DNA from 3 places in the Pseudomonas kitaguniensis genome. Region 2 is predicted to be linked to each of the others. Evidence: riboswitches for the same ligand, from Rfam matches in the RefSeq annotation. Region 2 holds a riboswitch; each other region holds the start of a gene.

Region 1 (4,906 bases), on a different contig from region 2:
GGGCCGCTTTGTGCACGCCCCGCAAACCGGCGGCACGGTAAAACTCGACACCTTGGCCAAGGCCTATTGGCAGAATGCTTACCTTGGCGCCAAGCGCGTGCTGCCTGCTAGCCTGGCGCGCAATCCCTAGACGCTATTGCACAGATTCAAATGTGGGAGGGGCTTGCCCCTCCCACAGTCAGTTTTGCAGAACGCTTGAGGCGGGCTATTTAGTCGCCGACACTCGCCACACTTTGTTGCCCACGTCATCCGCCACCAGCAAGTCGCCCTGCTGATCGATCACCACACCCACCGGCCGGCCCATGGCTTTCTCGTCTTTATCGAGGAACCCGGTCAGCACATCCACCGGCTGCCCTTTGGGTTGGCCAGCTTCGAACGGCACGAAGATCACCTTGTAGCCACTGTGCGGCTTGCGGTTCCACGAACCATGCTGGCCGATAAACGCGCCGTTGCTGAACTGCGCCGGCAGTTTGCTGCCCTCGGCAAAGGTCAGGCCTAACGAAGCGGTGTGCGGGCCTACTGCGTAGTCCGGGGCGATCGCTTTGGCGACCATGTTGAGGTCTTGCGGGTTTACCCGCACATCTACATGTTGCCCGTAGTAACTGAACGGCCAGCCATAGAACGCGCCATCCTTCACCGACGTGATGTAGTCCGGCACCAGGTCGCTGCCGATTTCATCGCGCTCATTCACGGCTGTCCACAGCTTGCCGCTTTGCGGTTCCCACGCCATGCCGTTGGGGTTGCGCAGGCCAGAGGCGAAAATGCGGTGCTGGCCGCTGGCGCGGTCGACTTCCCAGATCGCTGCCCGGCCTTGCTCGGCCTCCATGCCGTTCTCGCCGACGTTGCTGTTGGAGCCGACGCTCACGTACAGCTTGCTCCCGTCTTTGCTGGCCACCACGTTTTTTGTCCAGTGGTGGTTGATGCTGCCGCCGGGCAAGTCGACGACTTTGGCGCCGGCTGCTGTAATTGCGGTTTCGCCCGGCTGATACGGGAAGCGCAGCAACTTGTCCGCGTCGGCCACATACAAGTCGTTGCCGACCAGGGTCATGCCGAAGGGTGAGTTGAGGTTCTGCAGGAACACCGTGCGGGTCTCAGCGACGCCGTCGTGGTCAGCATCGCGCAGCAGCGTGATGCGGTTCGGGCTCGGCACACCAGCGCCCGCGCGACCCATGACCTTCTCCATGACCCAGCCGCGAATACCCTTGGAATCATCCGGCTTGGGCGGCGCGTTGGTTTCCGCTACCAGCACATCACCGTTGGGCAACACATACAGCCAGCGCGGATGGTCCAGGCCTTCGGCAAATGCCGCCACCTGAGTACCCGCCGCCGCGGTTGGCTTAACGCCGTCCGGCCAGCCGATGGCGGGCGCGATGTTCACGGTGGGGATCAGCGTTTTGTTCGGCGCAGGCAGTGTGGGCGAAGGCCCGGTGCCGTCCGAGACCTGCAGGGTTGAGCTTTCTCCGCAGGCGGCGAGGGTGCCTGCGACCATGATCAGTAAGGCGAGTCTTGTTTTTTGCATGGTTTTCTCCTGAATACCTGTAAGGGTAGAGGAGTGCGGCGGTGCGATGGTTCAAGTGCAACGCCAGCTTTAATTGACGCTCCACCCCCAACCCACTAACCTTCGCGGCGTGTTCCAGGTGCTCTGTGGCCCGTTTGCCGACAGAGTGAAACAGGGAAGCCGGTGAGTGAGCGCACTTGTACACAGTGCTGCCGCGATTCCGGCGCTGCCCCCGCAACGGTAAATGAGTCAAAGCGGTGCTTTTTGCCACTGTATCGTGCGCGATATGGGAAGGCGCGCCGTCGGCCTGTTCTGTCTCTATAAGAGCAAACGCGCCACTCATGAGCCCGGAGACCGGCCTGGATCATCCAACAGCATCACGGTGGGCGATGCTTGGCTGTCTGTGTTTATTTTTCCTGCCCGCCGTTTTTGTCCAGCCCCAACGGAGCGCTGCCATGACCGATTCCCCCGACCGCGACGAACGCCACCTGGCGCGCATGCTGCGCAAAAAAGCCGTGATCGACGAGCGCATCGCCAATTCCCCCAACGAGTGCGGGTTGCTGCTGGTATTGACCGGCAACGGCAAGGGCAAGAGCAGCTCGGCCTTTGGCATGCTCGCCAGGGCGATGGGCCACGGCATGCAATGCGGCGTGGTGCAGTTCATCAAAGGGCGCTTCAGTACCGGCGAGGAGATGTTCTTCCGTCGCTTTCCCGAGCAGGTGCGTTTTCACGTGATGGGCGAAGGCTTTACCTGGGAAACCCAAGACCGCCAGCGCGACATCGTCGCCGCCGAAGCCGCCTGGGCGGTTTCCCGCGAGATGCTGGAAGACCCGAGCATCGGCCTGGTGGTGCTGGATGAGCTGAACATCGCCCTCAAACACGGCTATCTCGACCTGGACCGCGTGCTCAGCGACCTGCAAGCGCGCCCGCCGATGCAGCACGTGGTGGTCACCGGCCGTGGCGCCAAGCCTGAAATGATCGAACTGGGCGATACCGTCACCGAAATGGGCATGCTCAAGCACGCGTTCCAGGCCGGTATCAAGGCACAGAAGGGCGTCGAACTTTGAATCAGCCCCGTCATTGCCCGGCCGTGTTGATCGCCGCACCGGCGTCCGGCCAGGGCAAAACCACCGTCACCGCTGCTCTGGCGCGCTTGCACCGCAACTCGGGGCGCAAGGTTCGCGTGTTCAAATGCGGGCCTGACTTTCTCGACCCGATGATTCACGAGCGCGCCAGCGGTGCACCCGTGTATCAATTGGACATGTGGATGGTGGGCGAACAGGAAAGTCGGCGCTTGCTGTGGGAAGCGGCGGGCGAGGCCGATTTGATTCTGATCGAGGGCGTGATGGGCCTGTTCGACGGCACGCCTTCCAGTGCTGACCTGGCGCGCCACTTCGGCGTGCCGGTGCTCGGTGTGATTGACGGCACTGCCATGGCCCAAACCTTCGGCGCCCTGGCCCTGGGCCTGGCGCGTTATCAGCCAGACCTGCCGTTCGCGGGTGTGCTGGCCAACCGCGTCGGCACCCTGCGCCATGCGCAACTGCTCGAAGGCAGCCTCACCGAAGGCCTGCGCTGGTACGGCGCGTTGTCGCGTGAAACCGGAATTGAGTTGCCCAGCCGCCATTTGGGGCTGGTGCAAGCCAGTGAATTGAATGACCTCGACGTGCGCCTGGACGCCGCCGCGCAGGCGCTGGGCAGCAGTTGTGAAGTCGCAGTACCGCCGCCGGTGACGTTTGCCGCACCTGAAGTGGTCGAGGCCGAACCGTTGTTGACGGGCGTGCGCATCGCCGTGGCCCGCGACGAAGCCTTCGCCTTCACCTACGGCGCCAGCCTGGATTTGTTGCGGGCGATGGGCGCTGAGTTGCACTTCTTTTCGCCGATTCATGATCGCGCATTGCCTGACGTTGACAGTCTCTATTTACCCGGTGGTTATCCGGAACTGCATCACCAGGCATTGTCGGAAAATACCTCGATGCTTGACGCCATTCGCCGCCACCACGCGGCCGGCAAACCGTTGCTCGCTGAATGCGGCGGCATGTTGTATTTGCTCGATTCGCTCACGGACGTCGATGGTAAACGTGCCGAACTGGTCGGCCTGCTGCAAGGCGATGCGGTGATGCAAAAGAAACTCGCGGCGCTGGCCCTGCAAAGTGTGGATTTGCCGGAAGGCACGTTGCGTGGCCACACCTATCACCATTCCCTGACCAGCACCGAGTGGCAGCCGATCGCCCGTGGCCTGAGCCCGAATGGCGGGCGCGGCGCCGAGGCGGTGTACCGGCAGGGGCGGCTGACGGCTTCCTACGTGCACTTTTATTTCCCGTCCAACCCGAGCGCTGTGGCCGCATTGTTTGCGCCTGACCGCCAAGCCGCCATCGGGAGCAAGCCCCCTCCCACAATTGACCGGGTTGAACCGCCGTCCACTGTGGCAGGGAGCAAGCTCCCTCCTACAATTGACCGGGTTGAACCGCCATCCACTGTGGCAGGGAGCAAGCCCGCTCCTACAACTGGCCGGGTTGAACCGCCATCCACTGTGGCAGGGAGCAAGTCCCCTCCCACAATTGACCGGGTTGAACCGCCGTCCACTGTGGCAGGGAGCAAGCCCCCTTCTACAATTGGCCGGGTTGAACCGCCATCCACTGTGGCAGGGAGCAAGCCCCCTTCTACAATTGGCCGGGTTGAACCGCCATCCACTGTGGCAGGGAGCAAGCTCCCTTCTACAATTGACCGGGTTGAACCGCCATCCACTGTGGCAGGGAGCAAGCTCCCTTCTACAATTGACCGGGTTGAACCGCCGTCCACTGTGGCAGGGAGCAAGCCCCCTTCTACAATTGACCAGGTTGAACCGCCATCCACTGTGGCAGGGAGCAAGCCCCCTTCTACAATTGACCAGGTTGAACCGCCATCCACTGTGGCAGGGAGCAAGTCCCCTTCCACAACTGACCGGGTTGAAACGCCATCCACTGTGGGCGGGGGCTTGCTCCCGATGAGGCCATGACCGACAACGCCTTCCCCCAAGCCGAACGCGATGCCGTGTACCGTGCCATCGCCGAACGCCGCGACATGCGCCACTTCATCGGCGGCAGCGTCGCCCCCGAACTGCTCCACCGCTTGCTCCAGGCCGCGCACCAGGCGCCCAGCGTCGGCCTGATGCAACCTTGGCGGTTCATCCGCATTAGCGACCGCCACCTGCGCGGGCAGATTCAACACTTGGTGGAAGCAGAGCGCATCCGCACCGCCGAAGCCCTCGGCGAGCGCTCCGACGCGTTCATGCAACTCAAGGTCGAAGGCATTCACGACTGCGCCGAAGTGCTGGTGGCGGCGCTGATGGATGACCGCGAGCGCCACATCTTTGGCCGTCGCACCTTGCCGGAAATGGACCTGGCGTCACTCTCCTGTGCGATCCAGAAC
Region 2 (4,906 bases):
ATCGTCGATCGTTGGGGGATTCGCCGTAGTCATCCGTTGTTTTGGCAATATTTTCATGACTTGTCGGCGTACATCCGGGAAACCACGCCAGTGGAAGAGGGCGTGTTGGACATGAACCGGTACGAGAATTTGTGAGGTCACCCCCTCAAGCCGAACTCGGTCAACTGCGGGAGCGGGCTTGCTCGCGATTACGGTGTGTCAGCTAAGTATTTTTCAACTGATACACCGCCATCGCGAGCAAGCCCGCTCCCACAAAGAGCATATCTGTTGTGTCTGCAAAATCCGCTTTTGATCGGTGTGATCTTGATCTTGCAAGCGCTCCGCCAAACCCTATCCCGACAAAAACACTAGGACTTTGTACCTGCGTAATAATTTGGCGTAAACTCCCGTCAAGCCTGTGAGGAGTTTCCATGACTGCCATAACCATTACCGACGCCGCCCACGATTACCTGGCTGATCTGCTGTCCAAGCAGAACACCCCAGGCATCGGTATCCGCGTCTTTATCACCCAACCCGGCACCCAATATGCCGAGACTTGCATCGCCTATTGCAAGCCCGGTGAAGAAAAGCCTGAAGACACCGCGCTGGGGCTGAAAAGCTTCACCGCGTACATCGACAACTTCAGCGAAGCCTTCCTCGACGACGCCGTGGTCGACTACGCCACCGATCGCATGGGCGGCCAGTTGACCATCAAGGCGCCCAACGCCAAGGTGCCCAACGTCAACGCCGACAGCCCGGTCAACGAGCGCATCAACTACTACCTGCAAACCGAGATCAACCCGGGGCTCGCGAGCCACGGCGGTCAGGTCAGCTTGATTGACGTGGTTGAAGACGGCATCGCCGTGCTCAAGTTTGGCGGCGGCTGCCAAGGCTGCGGCCAGGCCGACGTTACCTTGCGCGAAGGCATCGAGCGCACCTTGCTCGAGCGCATCCCCGAGCTCAAGGGTGTACGTGACGTGACTGACCATACGCAGAAAGAAAACGCCTACTACTGAGTAAGGTGTTCACTGCGAGGATAAAAAACGGCGCCCGTGAGCGCCGTTTTTTTATGCTTTAAATTCAATGGCCTGCGCCATCTATCTAACAAACAGGATTAGAGTCGGATGAGGTGGTTTTGTTAATGCCAACCGTCACGGTCGATAAAGGTGCGCATGCCCTGCGCGGTACAGCGACGATTCGCTGAAACTGTCATTCGTCAGTACCCGACCGACCACAATCAACGCCGTACGCCGAAAGCCTTTGGCGGCGACCTTCTCGGTGATGTCCGCCAGCGTACCCAGCGCCCAGTCCTGATCCGGCCAGGTCGCGCGGTGCACCACGGCAATCGGGCAATCCGCGCCATAGTGCGGCAGCAGCTCGGCAACAATCTTGTGTAGATGGTTAACCCCCAAGTGAATCGCCATGGTCGTGCCGTGGCGCGCCAAACTGTCGAAAGCCTCACCGGCCGGCATGCTGGTTTTATCCGCATAGCGGGTCAAAATCACGCTTTGCGCGATGTCCGGCAGGGTCAGTTCGGTCTCCAGCAACGCTGCGCAGGCGGCCACGGCGGTCACGCCGGGAATAATCTGAAACGCTATGCCCAGCTCACGCAAATGACGGATTTGTTCGCCAATCGCCCCATACAGGCTCGGGTCGCCCGAGTGCACGCGGGCTACATCCTGGCCCTTGGCATGCGCGGCCTGAATCAAGTCGATGATCTGTTCCAGGTGTAATTCGGCGCTGTTGACCACCTGTTCCGCATGATGGCCTTCCAATACCGCAGCGGGCACCAGCGAACCGGCATAGATGATCACCGGGCAACTGCGGATCAGCCGTTGGCCTTTGACGGTGATCAATTCCGGATCGCCGGGGCCTGCGCCGATAAAGTAGACGGTCATGCGAAATTCCTGTTGAAAAAGCCGCTGAGCATGAAGGTTGCTCATGATCGAGGCGGGCGATTATCGTGTTTTTAACCGGCGCAGGCTAATGCAAAGGTGGCATGGGCGGTTTTTTGGCGGGTGATCAGCAAGCGCGCAGGCGCGTGATAGAGCTGCTCGGCCAGTGCCAGCGCGGAACTTTCGGCGACGCCATAACAGCCGGTATGTGCAAAGGCGACCTCAGACCTGTGGCTCAGGCGCTGTTCATACGCGGCCAGTTGCGCGGTGCTGAAACACTGCAACGGCAGGTTCAGCCACTGCGCCAGCGCGAGAAGCCCCGGTTCATTCTGTTTGTGCTCGATACTCGCCAGTGCACTGACGCGCTGGCGCTCGATGCTGGCCTCGGCGAGCGCGCTGTCGAACAGCGCCAGCAGGCTCTGAACATCACAGCCGCGCTGGCAGCCCAGGCCAACGATCAAGCTCATGCCGCGTAGTGCGCGTCGCGGTTGCGGCGGAACAGCCAGGCGCTGATCAGGCCCAGCGCCAGCCAAAATGCCACGTTGGTCAACTGCGAGGCGATCTTGAACTGCGCTTCCAGGGCTTCTGGCGCCAGCATCGCGTGCACCTCGGGTTGCGGCGCGCCGACCAGATGCGGCACCGCAAGAATCGCCACGCCCAACACTTTCAGCAGCCAGTTGCGACCAAACACCAGCAGCGCGATACCGGCAGCGGTGGACGCGGCAGTGCCGATCCACCAAATCTGACGCAGCGCCAAGTCGGCGGCGGCGGTGCCCGGCAACTCAGGCGGCAGGCCCAGCGTGGGCGCCAGCACAAACGTCGCGTAACCGGCCAGGCCCCACAGCAAGCCTTGTGCGGTACGCGTCGGCGCGCGCAACGTATAAAGGCCGGCGAGCATCAGCGCAAACCCCACCGCAACCACCAGGTTACCGCCGGTGGTCGACAGCACGCGCTGCCAGCCGTCTTCCGGTTCCCAGGCCTGTGCGTCGTGAGTGTGGGCGGCGGCGCCCTCGGCATGTACGTGCGCCGCTTCGCTGGCAGCCGGGGCGTGCTCGAAGGTTTCCGCCTGCAAAATCAGCGGGGCCACCCAAAAGCTTTGCAGCAGGGTCAGCAGCAGGGCGGCAAGCAAACCGGTGAAACCTGCGGTTTGGGCAATACGCTTGATCATCTCGGCAGGCCTCAGTGGCACGGGAACGCGGCGCTGTGGCGGGTATCGTGCGCGGCGTTGTGCACCGCCTCGATATGCGAGAAACCGGCGAAATACACCAGGCACGCGCCAAGGATCGAGGCGCCGATGGCGGCGCTCAGGCGTTGGCTCAGGGTGGCGGTGTTGCTGGCGGTGGGCGAGGTGCTGCTGATGATCGACATGGCGCGTCCCTTCAGGTTTCAGGGTGACACGAGCGCATGAAAACCCCGCGAGCCGGGCTCGCAGAATTTTAAACAGCGCCCGCCCACCGCGGGTTTGTTATCTGAAATTTTTCGGGCCGGTCTCCGGGCTTGCGAGGGACGCTGGGTCTGGAAAGCATCGCCTTCCCATGCCGTACAGGCACAGTGGATCTGACGCTTCACTCGCTTACCGTTGCGGGGGCAGCACCGGACTTGCCATGCCTTTGAGTATAAAGAAGGCGACTCACCGGTTTCCCGTTTCACCCTCTGCAGGGCACCCGAAACAAGGCGTATAGGAGAACACGGGCAAGCGCTGGGCGTCAATTGGAAGGGGCAACGCTACAGGTGACGGTTGGATTGGTTTGTATTTGAAATAGGTTGTTATGTTGTTTTGCTGGAACTAGCGAGTAACACTTTCAGCTAATCATAAGGCGTGAAAGTTCTTTATTTTTATCGTCGAGTATTGGAAGGTGAGCGCCTTGAATGTGTATGTGTTATTAAATTTTTAATGGGGGTCAATGGGTGTCGTCTATATCTAGAAACGCTTTTAGCTCGCCTGTTTTTGTTGACAGTAATGAGCCGGCTCAACCCCCTCTCGACGCTCATTCTCATGCATCGTCGCAATGCTCTAGCCAGCAATGCCATTCCAACGCCAACGCGCCTAATCTTTCGCAGGCCGCCCAGCGCGCCGACGATCCGTATTATCGGGCAGGCTCCGGCAAACCGTCACTGTCAATTAGCGACGTCGCTGGCCAAATAGATCGAAAGGGCCGTAAATTCAACGATACCAATGGCGATAACGTGCTGCAGGTCGCCTATACTTTTCGTAATGTTGCAGCGGGAGAAAGAGGTTTTAGTACGGCGCAAAAAGAGCAAGCCAGGCGTTCGATGCAATCGTGGGCTGATGTTGCAAATATTACGTTTGAAGAGGATGCCCCGCGAGCCGATGGCCGGCTCAGCCTGGTTAATAGTCAGGTGCCAGCAGTGGCTGATTCCCGATTTTCAACATTATGGGGGCGGGTGCGCGTGAATCCCGAGTACGCTGATAATCGTACACCTTCAGTTAATAATTATGGGCGCCACACACTCACTCACGAAATAGGGCATGCATTGGGGGCTGCGCATCCGGGCGACTATAACTACGACGCTGAAAGCGAGCCGTTGAACTATAAGGACCATGCGACCTACCTTCAAGACAGTCAGGCCTACTCTGTAATGAGTTATTTCGATCCGAGCAATACTCATCATGACTTTAAAGAACATTATGCGTCGTCACCCCTCATGGCCGATATTGCCTGGGCTCAGAAAGTCTACGGAGCCAACCATACGACGCGCAATACAGACACCGTCTACGGATTTAACTCCACTACTGGCCGAGACGACCTTTCTTTGAATTCATCTCGTGACGACGCCGTGTTCAGTGTCTGGGATGGCGGCGGCAACGATACGTTGGACTTCTCCCTTTATCACCAGAACCAGGTAATCAACCTGCGCGCTGAATCGTTCTCCGATGTGGGTGGAATGAAGGGCAATGTCTCTATCGCCAAGGGCGTCACCCTGGAAAACGCGATCGGCGGTTCAGGCAGTGATGTATTGATCGGTAACCATGCCGACAACCTTCTCACAGGTGGAGCTGGCCCTGATCA
Region 3 (4,906 bases), on a different contig from region 2:
GGCTGTGCTTTGCGGCAACTGAAAGAAGTTTGAGGCTTCGATCAGTTGCCGCAATTCCTGCTGGTCCGGCTCGGGCAGCGCGTCCAGGCGCACCGTACGAGGTTTAGCCAAACCCGGAAAAAACGCCGGGCCGCCGTTTTCCTTGATCGAAATTTGCATGGCTATACCTCATTGCCCACGTGGTGTGTCAGACATTAATGCCAACCGCCGCCCAGCCTTCCTTGACCGCCTTCTGCTCCGCCTTGTTCACGCCGTAAAGTTGACCGGCAATATCGTGGGTAATGCGTGCAAAACGCAAAAAACCCGAGTTCGGCCGCAGCCGCGAATCACGCAAGGTGTCATACCAGATACGCCCGGCTTTCTCCCAGGCGAAACCGCCAATCCTGGTGGCGACTTGATAGAACGCATGGTTGGGGATACCGGAATTAATATGCACGCCGCCATTGTCGTCGTAGGTGTGCACAAAATCATCCATATGCCCCGGCTGCGGGTCCTTGCCCAACAGCTTGTCGTCAAACGCGGTGCCGGGGGCCTTCATCGAGCGCAGCGCGACGCCGTTGATTTTTGGGGTAAACAGCCCTTTGCCGACCAACCAATCGGCGTCCTGGGCTTTTTCCTTCAACGCATATTGCTTGATCAGTGAGCCGAACACGTCCGACACGGACTCGTTCAACGCGCCCGACTGATTAAAATACATCAGCTTGGCCTCATCCTCGGTGACGCCATGCGTCAACTCATGGCCGATCACTTCGAGCGCGATGGTGAACCGGTTGAATAACTGCCCATCCCCATCACCAAAAACCATCTGGGTCGAATTCCAGAAAGCGTTGTTGTAATTCTTGCCAAAGTGCACGGTAGCGTCCAGCGCCATACCGGCATCGTCGATGGAATTGCGGTCGAACACCTCGTCAAAAAAATCGAACGTGGCGCCCAACCCATCGTAGGCCTCGTCGACCGCGGCGTCACCCTTGGCTGGCTGGCCTTCGCCGCGCATCAGGGTGCCCGGCAGTGCTTCGCTGCCGTCGGCGCTGTAGATCGAGCGCCGTTTGCTCGCCCCTGCAGCCAGCAGCATGCGCGCCTGGCCTTTGGCCGGCACCGCGGCCATGCGTAATGATCGGAACGTGCTGTCTTTGGCGCGTGTACGCAAGGCAATTTCGCGTTGAGCCTTGTCACCGTTGCGCATGATTTGCTCAAGAATATAAGGCGGGATCAAGCAGAAAACCGGGTTGCGGGGGTGGCGAACACACATTGGCTGACTCCATTTTTGCGAATGACTACTGTTCGGGTGGTTCTTTCAGGGTAGTCGGCCGATGGGTTATGTGTACCCATTAATGTCATCAAATTGTGTTGCAGTTGTGTGGATTCGAGCCCCGTGAGGAACGTCCGATGCCCGCCCGTAAAGCCACTGTCGACCTGTTACACCGCCCCAGACTCGCCGATCTGCGCCCGCTGATCGCGGCCAACCCGGCAATCGCCAACCTTGAGGCCCGTGCGTCCCAACCACGTGTCACCCCTGCCAAAGAGCTGCAGAACCGGCGCGGTTATGCGCAAGACTTTCTCGGCAGCTTTGCGGTGCCGTGGCCCACGGTGGCTGATTCAATCGCCGAGGACGTGCAGCCGCTGGAAGGCGGCGGCGAGCGTCTGGACTACACGCATTTCTCGGTGACGATGTCGCGTTCGCGGCGCCTGGCGCTTTACGTGGGCGTCAATATCGACGGTGGCCAACAGGTCGATATTATTCGCAGCAATGACGTCTGGGCATACGATGGCCGTTTGCCCATCACCGCCCAGATAGGCGAAGAGCTTTACACCAGCAATGGCCTGGACCGCGGCCACCTGGTGCGCCGACAAGACCCCAATTGGGGCGAGGAGGCGAAAACCGCCAACGCCGACACCTTCCATTTCACCAACTGCTCGCCGCAGATGAGCGCCTTCAACCAGAAGACCTGGCTGGAACTTGAGGACTACATTCTTGACAACACCCGCCGCTGGAAAGCACGCGCAACGGTGTTTACCGGGCCGGTGTTGGCCGACGACGACCGCGTGTACCGTGGGGTTAAAATTCCCAAAGCATTCTGGAAAGTGGTCGCCTACCTCAGCGACGACGGCAAGCCATCCGCCAGCGCTTACATGATTGACCAAAGCCGCGAGCTGGGTGAGCTTGACCTGATATTTGGCCAGCTCAGAACCTACCAGCGCAGCGTGATTCAGATAGAGCAACTGACCGGTATCCGTTTTGCCAACCTGGCCGACTACGACGGGTTCAGCAACGAGGAGCGCGCCACCGGCACACGCATTGAAGCGCTTATCCAGGGCCCTGCGGATATTCGTGTTTAACCGCGCCAACCGGTAAGGCATCCACGATGCCTTACATCAGGTTCGCCCGCGCCCGCGCAATCGACTACCATACCGCGCCGGTTCCCAAACGGGACTAACAGGGAATCCAACGCGCGGTACACCGCGCCAATCGGAACTGCCCCCGCAACTGTAGATGCCGAGCCTGCTCCCAACTGCCACTGGACCGCGTCCGGGAAGGCGTGAGCAAGGCCGCGACGCATCAGTCAGGAGACCTGCCGGCCAAGCAAAAAAGACTAACCGGCGGGGTGTCCGGGAAGGACCTCCTTGCCCTGCAAAACCTGCAGCCTTCAAGGGCGTATTTCCAAGCCGTACCTCCCCTGCTTCGCCTACGGTTCACACGGAGATTGCGCCATGCTTTTACGCGTCACAGCCTTGATCACCGGCATGGGTTTCTGCGCCCTGGCCCACGCCACCACCTACCCGCTGACGCTGCAGAACTGCGGCAGCACTTTGACCTTCGAGCACGCACCCGCGCGCAGTGTGACCATCGGCCAGTCTGCTACCGAAATGCTCTACGCCCTGGGCGTGGGCGATAAAGTGGTTGGCACCTCGCTGTGGTTCAACAGCGTATCGCCGCCATTCAAGGCGCAGAACGACAGCATCGAACGCTTGGCCGACAACGAGCCGAGCTTCGAAGCGGTGATCGCCAAGCGCCCGCAACTGGTGGCCGCGGAGCTGGAATGGGTGGTTGGCCCGCAAGGCGTGGTTGGCACCCGCGAGCAGTTTCACGAACTGAAAATCCCGACCTACCTGCTGCCGTCCGACTGCGAAGCCAAGGACAACCTGGTGGGCGCCGACGGCACGCGGCTGGCGCCGTTCCGCATCGACACCGTTTATAAGAGCATCAGCCAACTGGCCGAAATCTTCGACGTACAAGCGCGCGGCCAGCAACTGACTGACGCGCTCAAGGCCCGCTTGGCCAACGCGGTCGCCACCGTGCAGAGCAAAGGCCTCAAACACGCCAGCGCAGTGGTGTGGTTCTCCAGCGCCGAGCTGAACAGCGACCCGTACGTGGCCGGCCACAAGGGCGTTCCCGAGTTCATGCTGCAAACGCTGGGCCTGCACAACGTGGTGCAGTCCGACGAAGAGTGGCCAGCCGTCGGCTGGGAAACCATCGCCAAGGCCAACCCGACCTTCCTGATCATCGCCCGCATGGATCGCCGCCGCTACCCGGCTGACGACCATGAAAAGAAACTCGCGTTCCTGCGCAGCGACCCGGTCACGCGCAACATGGACGCCGTGAAAAACAACCGCATCATCGTCCTCGACGCCCTCGCATTACAGGCCAGCGTGCGCACCTTTGATGGCCTTGAACAACTGGCCAGCGCCATCGACGGCTACGACCTGCGCAAATGATACGCAGCCTACTCGCCCTGGCGCTGCTGTTGATCGCCGTACTCGCCGGGGCAGCCATCGGCGAAACCAACATCGAACCGCAAGTGGTGTTGCAGGTACTCGCCAACAAACTGTGGGCGGCGGGCTACGTGCTCGACCCGATCGACGAAGGCGTGGTGTGGAACTACCGCCTGACCCGCGCCCTGGTGGCCGCAGCCTGTGGCGCGGGGCTGGCCACGTGCGGGGTGATTTTGCAATCGTTGCTGCGTAACCCGTTGGCCGATCCGTACTTGCTGGGCATCAGTGCGGGCGCCTCGACCGGTGCGGTACTGGTGGCGTTGATCGGCATCGGCGGCGGTTTGATTTCGTTGTCGGCCGGTGCATTTGCTGGCGCCATGGCAGCCTTTGCACTGGTGATTTTGCTGGCGCGCGTGAGCGGTTCGTCCAGCGCCACCGGGCAGGTAATTTTGGCGGGCATCGCCGGCTCGCAGTTGTTCAACGCCCTTACGGCGTTCCTGATTACCAAGTCGGCCAGCTCCGAGCAGGCACGCGGCATCATGTTCTGGCTGCTCGGCAACCTCAGCGGCGTGCGCTGGCCTTCCGTGTGGCTGGCGGTGCCGGTGGCAGTCGCGGGCTTGGCGGTTTGCCTGTTGCACCGTCGCGCGCTGGATGCGTTTACCTTCGGCACAGACTCGGCGGCTTCACTGGGCATCCCGGTGCGGCGTGTGCAAATTGTGCTGGTGGGCTGCGCGGCGTTGGTCACGGCGGTGATGGTGTCGATTGTCGGCTCCATCGGCTTTGTCGGCCTGGTGATCCCGCACGCCGCGCGACTGCTGCTCGGCACCGGGCATTCGCGATTGCTGCCGGCCAGCGCCTTGGGCGGCGCGTTGTTTTTGATTGCCGCCGATGTGCTGTCGCGCACGTTGGTCAAAGGCCAGGTGATTCCGGTGGGCGTGGTCACCGCGCTGGTCGGCGCGCCAGTGTTTGCACTGATTTTGATCGGCCGGAGAAACGCCCGATGAGCGCGCCGGTACTGAGCTGCCACGGGCTGGGCTTCAAGGTGCGTGAGACCGCGTTGCTGCGTGACATTCACCTGGAGGTTCAGCGCGGCGAAACCTTGGGCATTGTCGGCCCGAACGGCTCCGGCAAATCCACCTTGCTGAAACTGCTCGCAGGTTTGCGCACGCCTGCGGCCGGCGAAGTGCAACTGGGC

What was found. Region 2 has a riboswitch for cobalamin ahead of ACOZK9_RS23210 (CbtB domain-containing protein). Riboswitches for the same ligand answer to the same signal wherever they lie in the genome.
Positions count from the first base shown of each region.
Region 1: it holds a riboswitch for cobalamin, as region 2 does, so the genes downstream of both, cobO (cob(I)yrinic acid a,c-diamide adenosyltransferase) here and ACOZK9_RS23210 (CbtB domain-containing protein) in region 2, are expected to answer to the same signal.
Region 3: it holds a riboswitch for cobalamin, as region 2 does, so the genes downstream of both, ACOZK9_RS03870 (ABC transporter substrate-binding protein) here and ACOZK9_RS23210 (CbtB domain-containing protein) in region 2, are expected to answer to the same signal.

Region 1 is NZ_JBLZPT010000003.1:336,152-341,057, forward strand. It holds gene ACOZK9_RS07000 (C40 family peptidase) at 1-130, shown strand, start outside; gene ACOZK9_RS07005 (PQQ-dependent sugar dehydrogenase) at 206-1,519, opposite strand; cobalamin riboswitch at 1,619-1,875, shown strand; gene cobO (cob(I)yrinic acid a,c-diamide adenosyltransferase) at 1,954-2,565, shown strand; partial or broken gene ACOZK9_RS07015 (cobyrinate a,c-diamide synthase) at 2,562-3,941, shown strand; gene bluB (5,6-dimethylbenzimidazole synthase) at 4,490-4,906, shown strand, end outside.
Region 2 is NZ_JBLZPT010000025.1:32,424-37,329, forward strand. It holds gene ACOZK9_RS23185 (fatty acid cis/trans isomerase) at 1-135, shown strand, start outside; gene nfuA (Fe-S biogenesis protein NfuA) at 411-995, shown strand; gene cobM (precorrin-4 C(11)-methyltransferase) at 1,131-1,877, opposite strand; gene ACOZK9_RS23200 (cobalamin biosynthesis protein) at 1,949-2,341, opposite strand; gene ACOZK9_RS23205 (CbtA family protein) at 2,338-3,042, opposite strand; gene ACOZK9_RS23210 (CbtB domain-containing protein) at 3,054-3,242, opposite strand; cobalamin riboswitch at 3,340-3,557, opposite strand; gene ACOZK9_RS23215 (M10 family metallopeptidase C-terminal domain-containing protein) at 3,783-4,906, shown strand, end outside.
Region 3 is NZ_JBLZPT010000001.1:806,511-811,416, forward strand. It holds gene ACOZK9_RS03855 (protealysin inhibitor emfourin) at 1-159, opposite strand, end outside; gene ACOZK9_RS03860 (M4 family metallopeptidase) at 188-1,249, opposite strand; gene ACOZK9_RS03865 (DNA/RNA non-specific endonuclease) at 1,387-2,337, shown strand; cobalamin riboswitch at 2,399-2,592, shown strand; gene ACOZK9_RS03870 (ABC transporter substrate-binding protein) at 2,710-3,714, shown strand; gene ACOZK9_RS03875 (FecCD family ABC transporter permease) at 3,711-4,715, shown strand; gene ACOZK9_RS03880 (ABC transporter ATP-binding protein) at 4,712-4,906, shown strand, end outside.